Regions from separate parts of the Cytobacillus sp. FSL W8-0315 genome, predicted to be linked through region 3. Evidence: a T-box and tRNA genes for the amino acid it is inferred to sense, from the RefSeq annotation. Region 3 holds a T-box; the other regions hold tRNA genes.
The links. A T-box is a leader RNA that pairs with one kind of tRNA and senses whether it is charged. The one in region 3 lies ahead of MKY20_RS09125 (valine--tRNA ligase), so its partner is inferred to be a tRNA-Val.
Positions count from the first base shown of each region.

Region 1 (3,244 bases), 1.6 Mb from region 3:
GTTTGAAAATGGTATGTATAATGGTGGGCCTAAATGGACTCGAACCATCGACCTCACGCTTATCAGGCGTGCGCTCTAACCAGCTGAGCTATAGGCCCATATGTTGGAGCGGGTGAAGGGAATCGAACCCTCATCATCAGCTTGGAAGGCTGAGGTTTTACCACTAAACTACACCCGCATATGATTATGGTTTGGAGGCAACACCCGGATTTGAACCGGGGATGGAGGTTTTGCAGACCTCTGCCTTACCACTTGGCTATGCTGCCTTAAAAATGGCTGGGCTAGCAGGATTCGAACCTGCGAGTGACGGAGTCAAAGTCCGGTGCCTTACCGCTTGGCTATAGCCCAATAATATTGCTGTCAAAAAGAATAATGGGGCGATTGATGGGAATCGAACCCACGAGTGTCGGAGCCACAATCCGATGCGTTAACCACTTCGCCACAACCGCCACTATCCTACTGGCAGGGGTAGCAGGAATCGAACCCACATCAAAGGTTTTGGAGACCTTCGTTTTACCATTAAACTATACCCCTATATAAATGGTGGAGGGGGGCAGATTCGAACTGCCGAACCCGAAGGAGCGGATTTACAGTCCGCCGCGTTTAGCCACTTCGCTACCCCTCCACGTCTGATAAGACTTAGGAAATGGTGGCTCAGGACGGAATCGAACCGCCGACACAAGGATTTTCAGTCCTTTGCTCTACCGACTGAGCTACTGAGCCACATATTATTTATTTTTTGTAAAAATGGCGGTCCGGACGGGACTCGAACCCGCGACCTCCTGCGTGACAGGCAGGCATTCTAACCAACTGAACTACCGGACCAGATTGCGGGGGCAGGATTTGAACCTGCGACCTTCGGGTTATGAGCCCGACGAGCTACCGGACTGCTCCACCCCGCGATAGTATTATTAATGTGATTATTCTATGCTCACATCTAGCATTTCATCTCGCAGCTTATTCAATGAAGTACCGCCCCGATTTCAGAAAGATTATCCAAGCAGCAACTCAATCGGTGCGCTGAAGTAATTCCTTCGAAGATTATTCGGTCGTGCTCCACCCCGCGATAGTATTATTAAATAAAATATGGAGGAGGAAAGGGGATTCGAACCCCTGCGCGGTTTGACCCGCCTGTCGGTTTTCAAGACCGATCCCTTCAGCCGGACTTGGGTATTCCTCCGATATGATACAAAATAAGCATATTGGTAGCGGCGGAGGGGATCGAACCCCCGACCTCACGGGTATGAACCGTACGCTCTAGCCAGCTGAGCTACACCGCCAATGTGACTAAATATATATGGTGGAGCCTAGCGGGATCGAACCGCTGACCTCCTGCGTGCAAAGCAGGCGCTCTCCCAGCTGAGCTAAGGCCCCATGTAATAAAAGAAGTGTCCCTGGTCGGGAAGACAGGATTCGAACCTGCGACCCCTTGGTCCCAAACCAAGTGCTCTACCAAGCTGAGCTACTCCCCGTAATATGGCGCGCCCGAGAGGAGTCGAACCCCTAACCTTTTGATCCGTAGTCAAACGCTCTATCCAATTGAGCTACGGGCGCAAAATAATGGAGCGGAAGACGGGATTCGAACCCGCGACCCCCACCTTGGCAAGGTGATGTTCTACCACTGAACTACTTCCGCTTAAAATGGTGCGGGTGAAGGGAGTCGAACCCCCACGCCTTGCGGCGCCAGATCCTAAGTCTGGTGCGTCTGCCAATTCCGCCACACCCGCAATATGAAATTAAAATGGTGAGCCATGAAGGACTCGAACCTTCGACCCTCTGATTAAAAGTCAGATGCTCTACCGACTGAGCTAATGGCTCATACTTTTATGAGACTTCCTAAATTCTGATAAGTACAGTCAGATGTTCCAAAGCTAAACCGCTTTGTCACAGATTGCTATTCGGGTGAAGAGTCTCACTGATGCTGCAATCTGCTCTACCGACTGAGCTAATGGCTCATACCTTAAGAGTAGCAAATAGCTTTTTCAAAAGTTATGGTGGAGGATGACGGGATCGAACCGCCGACCCTCTGCTTGTAAGGCAGATGCTCTCCCAGCTGAGCTAATCCTCCAAAATGGTGACCCCTACGGGATTCGAACCCGTGTTACCGCCGTGAAAGGGCGGTGTCTTAACCGCTTGACCAAGGGGCCATATATAATTACCCAATTAGGGTGCCCGGCAGCGTCCTACTCTCACAAGGGGACAGCCCCTAACTACCATCGGCGCTGAGAAGCTTAACTTCCGTGTTCGGTATGGGAACGGGTGTGACCTTCTCGCTATCGCCACCGGACTATTTGGTTGAAGAAACTTCGTTCCCTCAAAACTAGATAATGCATGAAGAAGCATTTGCCGAGTATTCACCAATGACTTGTCTAGCTTCGGCTCCTAACTTCTCGGCCGTTTCGATCCGTCCCTCCAAATCCCAAAACCAGGATTTGAATGGCCGGCTCTCCAACGTCTCTCGAAGTTGAACAGTCGCCTCCGCTTTTCGTTTTGGTTAAGTCCTCGATCGATTAGTATCAGTCAGCTCCACATGTCGCCACGCTTCCACCTCTGACCTATCAACCTGATCATCTTTCAGGGATCTTACTAGCTTGACGCTATGGGAAATCTCATCTCGAGGGGGGCTTCATGCTTAGATGCTTTCAGCACTTATCCCTTCCGCACATAGCTACCCAGCGATGCCTTTGGCAAGACAACTGGTACACCAGCGGTGCGTCCATCCCGGTCCTCTCGTACTAAGGACAGCTCCTCTCAAATTTCCTGCGCCCACGACGGATAGGGACCGAACTGTCTCACGACGTTCTGAACCCAGCTCGCGTACCGCTTTAATGGGCGAACAGCCCAACCCTTGGGACCGACTACAGCCCCAGGATGCGATGAGCCGACATCGAGGTGCCAAACCTCCCCGTCGATGTGGACTCTTGGGGGAGATAAGCCTGTTATCCCCGGGGTAGCTTTTATCCGTTGAGCGATGGCCCTTCCATGCGGAACCACCGGATCACTAAGCCCGACTTTCGTCCCTGCTCGACTTGTAGGTCTCGCAGTCAAGCTCCCTTGTGCCTTTACACTCTGCGAATGATTTCCAACCATTCTGAGGGAACCTTTGGGCGCCTCCGTTACTTTTTAGGAGGCGACCGCCCCAGTCAAACTGCCCACCTGACACTGTCTCCCGCCCCGATAAGGGGCGCGGGTTAGAATTTCAATACAGCCAGGGTAGTATCCCACCGACGCCTCCACCGAAGCT
Region 1 covers NZ_JBBOOC010000001.1:240,006-243,249, forward strand. The annotation lists tRNA gene MKY20_RS01400 (tRNA-Ile) at 22-98, opposite strand; tRNA gene MKY20_RS01405 (tRNA-Gly) at 105-178, opposite strand; tRNA gene MKY20_RS01410 (tRNA-Cys) at 193-266, opposite strand; tRNA gene MKY20_RS01415 (tRNA-Gln) at 274-348, opposite strand; tRNA gene MKY20_RS01420 (tRNA-His) at 374-449, opposite strand; tRNA gene MKY20_RS01425 (tRNA-Trp) at 461-534, opposite strand; tRNA gene MKY20_RS01430 (tRNA-Tyr) at 542-625, opposite strand; tRNA gene MKY20_RS01435 (tRNA-Phe) at 648-723, opposite strand; tRNA gene MKY20_RS01440 (tRNA-Asp) at 749-825, opposite strand; tRNA gene MKY20_RS01445 (tRNA-Met) at 829-902, opposite strand; tRNA gene MKY20_RS01450 (tRNA-Ser) at 1,088-1,180, opposite strand; tRNA gene MKY20_RS01455 (tRNA-Met) at 1,204-1,280, opposite strand; tRNA gene MKY20_RS01460 (tRNA-Ala) at 1,299-1,374, opposite strand; tRNA gene MKY20_RS01465 (tRNA-Pro) at 1,396-1,472, opposite strand; tRNA gene MKY20_RS01470 (tRNA-Arg) at 1,478-1,554, opposite strand; tRNA gene MKY20_RS01475 (tRNA-Gly) at 1,562-1,636, opposite strand; tRNA gene MKY20_RS01480 (tRNA-Leu) at 1,643-1,727, opposite strand; tRNA gene MKY20_RS01485 (tRNA-Lys) at 1,743-1,818, opposite strand; tRNA gene MKY20_RS01490 (tRNA-Val) at 1,993-2,068, opposite strand; tRNA gene MKY20_RS01495 (tRNA-Glu) at 2,073-2,147, opposite strand; rRNA gene rrf (5S ribosomal RNA) at 2,171-2,287, opposite strand; rRNA gene MKY20_RS01505 (23S ribosomal RNA) at 2,491-3,244, opposite strand, start outside.
Region 1: it has a tRNA-Val gene. The T-box ahead of MKY20_RS09125 (valine--tRNA ligase) is inferred to sense a tRNA for this amino acid. The anticodon was not compared.

Region 2 (3,244 bases), 260 kb from region 3:
GAAGCCCCAGTAAACGGCGGCCGTAACTATAACGGTCCTAAGGTAGCGAAATTCCTTGTCGGGTAAGTTCCGACCCGCACGAAAGGCGTAACGATCTGGGCACTGTCTCAACGAGAGACTCGGTGAAATTATAGTACCTGTGAAGATGCAGGTTACCCGCGACAGGACGGAAAGACCCCGTGGAGCTTTACTGTAGCCTGATATTGAATTTTGGTACAGCTTGTACAGGATAGGTAGGAGCCTGAGAAGCCGGAGCGCCAGCTTCGGTGGAGGCGTCGGTGGGATACTACCCTGGCTGTATTGAAATTCTAACCCGCGCCCCTTATCGGGGCGGGAGACAGTGTCAGGTGGGCAGTTTGACTGGGGCGGTCGCCTCCTAAAAAGTAACGGAGGCGCCCAAAGGTTCCCTCAGAATGGTTGGAAATCATTCGCAGAGTGTAAAGGCACAAGGGAGCTTGACTGCGAGACCTACAAGTCGAGCAGGGACGAAAGTCGGGCTTAGTGATCCGGTGGTTCCGCATGGAAGGGCCATCGCTCAACGGATAAAAGCTACCCCGGGGATAACAGGCTTATCTCCCCCAAGAGTCCACATCGACGGGGAGGTTTGGCACCTCGATGTCGGCTCATCGCATCCTGGGGCTGTAGTCGGTCCCAAGGGTTGGGCTGTTCGCCCATTAAAGCGGTACGCGAGCTGGGTTCAGAACGTCGTGAGACAGTTCGGTCCCTATCCGTCGTGGGCGCAGGAAATTTGAGAGGAGCTGTCCTTAGTACGAGAGGACCGGGATGGACGCACCGCTGGTGTACCAGTTGTCTTGCCAAAGGCATCGCTGGGTAGCTATGTGCGGAAGGGATAAGTGCTGAAAGCATCTAAGCATGAAGCCCCCCTCGAGATGAGATTTCCCATAGCGTCAAGCTAGTAAGATCCCTGAAAGATGATCAGGTTGATAGGTCAGAGGTGGAAGCGTGGCGACATGTGGAGCTGACTGATACTAATCGATCGAGGACTTAACCAAGTCATTGGTGAATACTCGGCAAATGCTTCTTCATGCATTATCTAGTTTTGAGAGAATGAAAAATATGAAATTTTCTCTTGAAAAATCCTAAAAAGACGGTATAATAAAACTTGTCTTTGGAAAATAGTCTGGTGGCGATAGCGAGAAGGTCACACCCGTTCCCATACCGAACACGGAAGTTAAGCTTCTCAGCGCCGATGGTAGTTAGGGGCTGTCCCCTTGTGAGAGTAGGACGCTGCCGGGCGTTAATAATGGAGGATTAGCTCAGCTGGGAGAGCATCTGCCTTACAAGCAGAGGGTCGGCGGTTCGATCCCGTCATCCTCCACCATTAATTTAAATGTACAAGCTGCCGGTGTAGCTCAATTGGTAGAGCAACTGACTTGTAATCAGTAGGTTGGGGGTTCAAGTCCTCTCGCCGGCACCATTTCAACGAGCCATTAGCTCAGTCGGTAGAGCAGATTGCAGCATCAGTGAATTTCTACATCCGAATAGCAATCTGTGACAAAGCGTTTAGCTTTGGAACATCTGACTGCACATAACAGGCTTTAGGTAGTCTCATAAAATTATGAGCCATTAGCTCAGTCGGTAGAGCATCTGACTTTTAATCAGAGGGTCGAAGGTTCGAGTCCTTCATGGCTCACCATTTTAATTTCATATTGCGGGTGTGGCGGAATTGGCAGACGCACCAGACTTAGGATCTGGCGCCGCAAGGCGTGGGGGTTCGACTCCCTTCACCCGCACCATTCTTTATGCGGAAGTAGTTCAGTGGTAGAACATCACCTTGCCAAGGTGGGGGTCGCGGGTTCGAATCCCGTCTTCCGCTCCATTTATTGCCGGGGTGGCGGAACTGGCAGACGCACAGGACTTAAAATCCTGCGGTAGGTGACTACCGTACCGGTTCGATTCCGGTCCTCGGCACCAGTAGAATTTAACATTGCGCCCGTAGCTCAATTGGATAGAGCGTTTGACTACGGATCAAAAGGTTAGGGGTTCGACTCCTCTCGGGCGCGCCATTATATACGGGGAGTAGCTCAGCTTGGTAGAGCACTTGGTTTGGGACCAAGGGGTCGCAGGTTCGAATCCTGTCTTCCCGACCATTTATTATTGGGGCCTTAGCTCAGCTGGGAGAGCGCCTGCTTTGCACGCAGGAGGTCAGCGGTTCGATCCCGCTAGGCTCCACCATAAATATTTTAACACTTCGGCGGTGTAGCTCAGCTGGCTAGAGCGTACGGTTCATACCCGTGAGGTCGGGGGTTCGATCCCCTCCGCCGCTACCATTTAATTCATCGATGCTGGACCTTTAGCTCAGCTGGTTAGAGCAGACGGCTCATAACCGTCCGGTCGTAGGTTCGAGTCCTACAAGGTCCACCACTTTCATTTCTACGGAGGAATACCCAAGTCCGGCTGAAGGGATCGGTCTTGAAAACCGACAGGCGGGTCAAACCGCGCAGGGGTTCGAATCCCCTTTCCTCCTCCATATATTTAATAATATTATCGCGGGGTGGAGCAGTCCGGTAGCTCGTCGGGCTCATAACCCGAAGGTCGCAGGTTCAAATCCTGCCCCCGCAATCTGGTCCGGTAGTTCAGTTGGTTAGAATGCCTGCCTGTCACGCAGGAGGTCGCGGGTTCGAGTCCCGTCCGGACCGCCATTTTTACAAAAAATAAATAATATATGGCTCAGTAGCTCAGTCGGTAGAGCAAAGGACTGAAAATCCTTGTGTCGGCGGTTCGATTCCGTCCTGAGCCACCATTTTAGAACCTTATGCGGGTGTAGTTTAGTGGTAAAACCTCAGCCTTCCAAGCTGATGATGAGGGTTCGATTCCCTTCACCCGCTCCAAAATGGGCCTATAGCTCAGCTGGTTAGAGCGCACGCCTGATAAGCGTGAGGTCGATGGTTCGAGTCCATTTAGGCCCACCATTTTATATTATTGTTCCGCAGTAGCTCAGTGGTAGAGCATTCGGCTGTTAACCGAACGGTCGTAGGTTCGAATCCTACCTGCGGAGCCATATATGGGGAAGTACTCAAGTGGCTGAAGAGGCGCCCCTGCTAAGGGTGTAGGTCGGGTAACCGGCGCGAGGGTTCAAATCCCTCCTTCTCCGCCATATTGGCCCCTTGGTCAAGCGGTTAAGACACCGCCCTTTCACGGCGGTAACACGGGTTCGAATCCCGTAGGGGTCATACAAAAAAGCTGTCAACAATTTGTTGGCAGCTTTTTTGTTGTCTTTTCT
Region 2 covers NZ_JBBOOC010000001.1:1,537,614-1,540,857, forward strand. The annotation lists rRNA gene MKY20_RS07830 (23S ribosomal RNA) at 1-1,013, shown strand, start outside; rRNA gene rrf (5S ribosomal RNA) at 1,141-1,257, shown strand; tRNA gene MKY20_RS07840 (tRNA-Val) at 1,267-1,342, shown strand; tRNA gene MKY20_RS07845 (tRNA-Thr) at 1,363-1,438, shown strand; tRNA gene MKY20_RS07850 (tRNA-Lys) at 1,582-1,657, shown strand; tRNA gene MKY20_RS07855 (tRNA-Leu) at 1,673-1,757, shown strand; tRNA gene MKY20_RS07860 (tRNA-Gly) at 1,766-1,840, shown strand; tRNA gene MKY20_RS07865 (tRNA-Leu) at 1,847-1,935, shown strand; tRNA gene MKY20_RS07870 (tRNA-Arg) at 1,951-2,027, shown strand; tRNA gene MKY20_RS07875 (tRNA-Pro) at 2,035-2,111, shown strand; tRNA gene MKY20_RS07880 (tRNA-Ala) at 2,121-2,196, shown strand; tRNA gene MKY20_RS07885 (tRNA-Met) at 2,215-2,291, shown strand; tRNA gene MKY20_RS07890 (tRNA-Ile) at 2,309-2,385, shown strand; tRNA gene MKY20_RS07895 (tRNA-Ser) at 2,399-2,491, shown strand; tRNA gene MKY20_RS07900 (tRNA-Met) at 2,510-2,583, shown strand; tRNA gene MKY20_RS07905 (tRNA-Asp) at 2,587-2,663, shown strand; tRNA gene MKY20_RS07910 (tRNA-Phe) at 2,689-2,764, shown strand; tRNA gene MKY20_RS07915 (tRNA-Gly) at 2,779-2,852, shown strand; tRNA gene MKY20_RS07920 (tRNA-Ile) at 2,857-2,933, shown strand; tRNA gene MKY20_RS07925 (tRNA-Asn) at 2,948-3,022, shown strand; tRNA gene MKY20_RS07930 (tRNA-Ser) at 3,028-3,118, shown strand; tRNA gene MKY20_RS07935 (tRNA-Glu) at 3,123-3,194, shown strand.
Region 2: it has a tRNA-Val gene. The T-box ahead of MKY20_RS09125 (valine--tRNA ligase) is inferred to sense a tRNA for this amino acid. The anticodon was not compared.

Region 3 (3,244 bases):
AAACTTTGCAGGAATGGGAGAAAGAAAAGGAGTTCTTGGAGGGATTTATCGAAGCCTGTGAAAGAAAAGAGTATATGTCTCCTTTTGAGCTAATGTTTTCCCTATATTATCACGACGTCAGCCAGGGACTAAAATTCTCCACAAACAAATTTAAAGATTGGTATGAAAAAACAAAAGAAAGCGACAAAGCACGAACGGTAATCGTCCATGGGAAAGTTTCAACCGAGCATTTTCTTTACGATGATAGGGGATATGGGTACTTCACGAATTTCGAAAATGCAAGACAGGGGTCGCCGCTCCATGATATATTGCCGTTTTTATCAAGGACTCTGAAAACTTATCCAAAAAGATCAGAAGAATGTGTAGAGTGGATTTACACCTATATGAAATACTTTCCATTCAGAGACGATGAGATGCTGCTGTTTCAAAGCTACTTTGCTCATCCGGGTCCTATTATCAGGGCGGCCGAACAATATTATAAAGGGGAGAGTAAAAGGGGAGAAAGAAAGGCTGTCCAGCATTTGCAAAGGCAGTATTGGCTCTTGAAAAATATTGAATATGCTGTAATGAGAATCGATGAGATCGAGAGGCAAAAACAAGAAGCAAAAGCAGCTGCCGAAGCTCAAGCACAAGAAGGAGCCCAAAGCTAAAAGATGCGGGCTCCTAAACCAATTGAAGATGGAAAGCAATAGCAATCAGAATGAACAGCGATAGCAGCAGTACATCAAAGGTGGTAGGCAGCAAAATTGTTCTTATGCCTTGAAAAACACAGAACGGGATTATGAACTGTGCACATACATTCCTGAAAGTTCTTAACCAGGGAGGCAGTGTGTAAGGATTATATTTTCTTCTCATTGTCGCATGCCCCTTTCCCGAATGTTCATATGTATATTCTATGATTCATTTTTCGGTAAAGTGCCTATTTTCGTTTCTTTCCTGTATAACAGTATTTTAAAACTCCCCTAAAGAAGTCTTTTTCGGGCAAAATCATCATCACTTCGGTAGAAATAATGAATAATATATAAAAAACTCGGGTATCCTTATTGACTATAACAGTCTTTTTTCGGTAGTATATTTTATATATAAAATTGTATATCGATGCTAAGACAGGGAAGAGTACAATGGCGATTTGCCTTTTAGAGAGGAAAACCAGCAGCTGAAAGGTTATCCAGGCAAAACTGTTGGAAGGTCGCCCTAGAGCATCTTTTGCGAAAGGCTGCAGCCAAGTAGTAAAAGACGGGAAATCCGTTATCTGTTTAAGTGTCAATCTCTATAAGAATGTCTTTCCCTGATTTTCTTTAGTGATTGAAAAAAAGGTGGTACCGCGAAGCAAACTCCATTCGTCCTTTTATGGCGAATGGAGTTTTTTATTTTTTTGGATTGCTTTCAGAAAGGAAGAATGACACATGGATAATAATGAATTATCAATGCCGACGAAATATGATCCGCAGGCGATTGAAAAAGGACGATATGACTGGTGGCTGGAAGGTAAATTCTTTGAAGCAAAAGACGATGAAACAAAGCAGCCATATACAATTGTGATTCCGCCTCCGAATGTAACAGGAAAGCTTCATCTCGGTCATGCATGGGATACAACTCTTCAGGATATCCTTACTCGAATGAAGCGAATGCAGGGATACGATGTTCTATGGCTTCCAGGAATGGACCATGCGGGCATCGCCACTCAGGCAAAGGTTGAAGAAAAGCTTCGCAATGACGGCAAAAGCCGCTATGATTTAGGCCGTGAAAAATTTGTAGAAGAAACATGGAAGTGGAAAGAGGAGTATGCCAGCCATATCCGCCAGCAATGGTCAAAGCTTGGATTGGGACTTGATTACAGCCGCGAACGTTTTACACTGGATGAAGGCCTTTCAAAAGCTGTAAGAGAAGTTTTCGTTTCACTTTATAATAAAGGATTGATTTATCGCGGCGAGTATATTATTAACTGGGATCCGTCTACAAAAACGGCTCTTTCTGATATCGAAGTTATTTATAAGGATGTTCAGGGTGCCTTCTACCATATGAGATATCCTTTAACGGATGGTTCAGGACATATCGAAATTGCCACTACACGCCCTGAAACGATGCTTGGCGATACAGCTGTAGCAGTACATCCGGAAGATGACCGCTATAAGCATTTAATCGGCAAAACGGTTAAACTGCCGATCACAGGACGCGAAATTCCGATTGTTGCAGATGATTATGTAGAAATGGATTTCGGATCCGGCGCAGTAAAAATTACGCCGGCTCATGACCCAAATGATTTTGAAATAGGAAACCGCCACAATCTTGAAAGAATTCTTGTAATGAATGAAGACGGCACAATGAACAGCCGAGCCGGTAAATACCAAGGTATGGACCGCTTTGAATGCCGCAAGCAGATCGTGAAGGATCTTCAGGACGAAGGAGTGCTTTTCAAAATTGAAGAGCATATGCATTCTGTGGGCCATTCAGAGCGCAGCGGCGCAGTTGTTGAACCTTACCTTTCAACACAATGGTTTGTAAAGATGCAGCCTCTTGCTGATGAAGCCATCGCTCTTCAAACTAAAGAGGAAAAAGTAAACTTTGTTCCAGAGCGATTTGAAAAAACGTATTTGCGCTGGATGGAAAATATTCGTGACTGGTGTATTTCACGCCAGCTTTGGTGGGGGCATCGGATCCCGGCCTGGTACCACAAAGAGACAGGTGAGGTTTTCGTAGGGCACGAAGCACCAGAAGATATTGAAAACTGGGAACAGGACAAAGATGTTTTGGATACCTGGTTCAGTTCAGCTCTATGGCCATTTTCAACAATGGGCTGGCCGGATACAGACTCAAGCGATTTCAAGAGATACTATCCGACTGCTGCTTTGGTGACTGGCTATGACATCATTTTCTTCTGGGTATCACGAATGATCTTCCAAGGTCTCGAATTTACAGGGGAGCGTCCATTCCAGGATGTATTAATTCATGGTCTTGTTCGTGACTCACAGGGACGCAAGATGAGTAAGTCCCTTGGAAATGGCGTTGATCCAATGGATGTAATTGATCAGTATGGTGCTGATTCACTCCGCTATTTCCTTTCTACAGGAAGCTCGCCGGGACAGGATCTGCGCTTCAGTATGGAAAAGGTTGAGGCAACATGGAACTTTGCCAATAAAATCTGGAATGCATCCCGATTTGCATTAATGAACATGGATGGATTAACATATGAAGAAATTGATTTAAGCGGTGAAAAGTCTGTTGCTGATAAATGGATATTAAC
Region 3 covers NZ_JBBOOC010000001.1:1,802,557-1,805,800, forward strand. The annotation lists gene ysxE (spore coat protein YsxE) at 1-650, shown strand, start outside; gene MKY20_RS09120 (hypothetical protein) at 664-855, opposite strand; T-box leader at 1,095-1,351, shown strand; gene MKY20_RS09125 (valine--tRNA ligase) at 1,407-3,244, shown strand, end outside.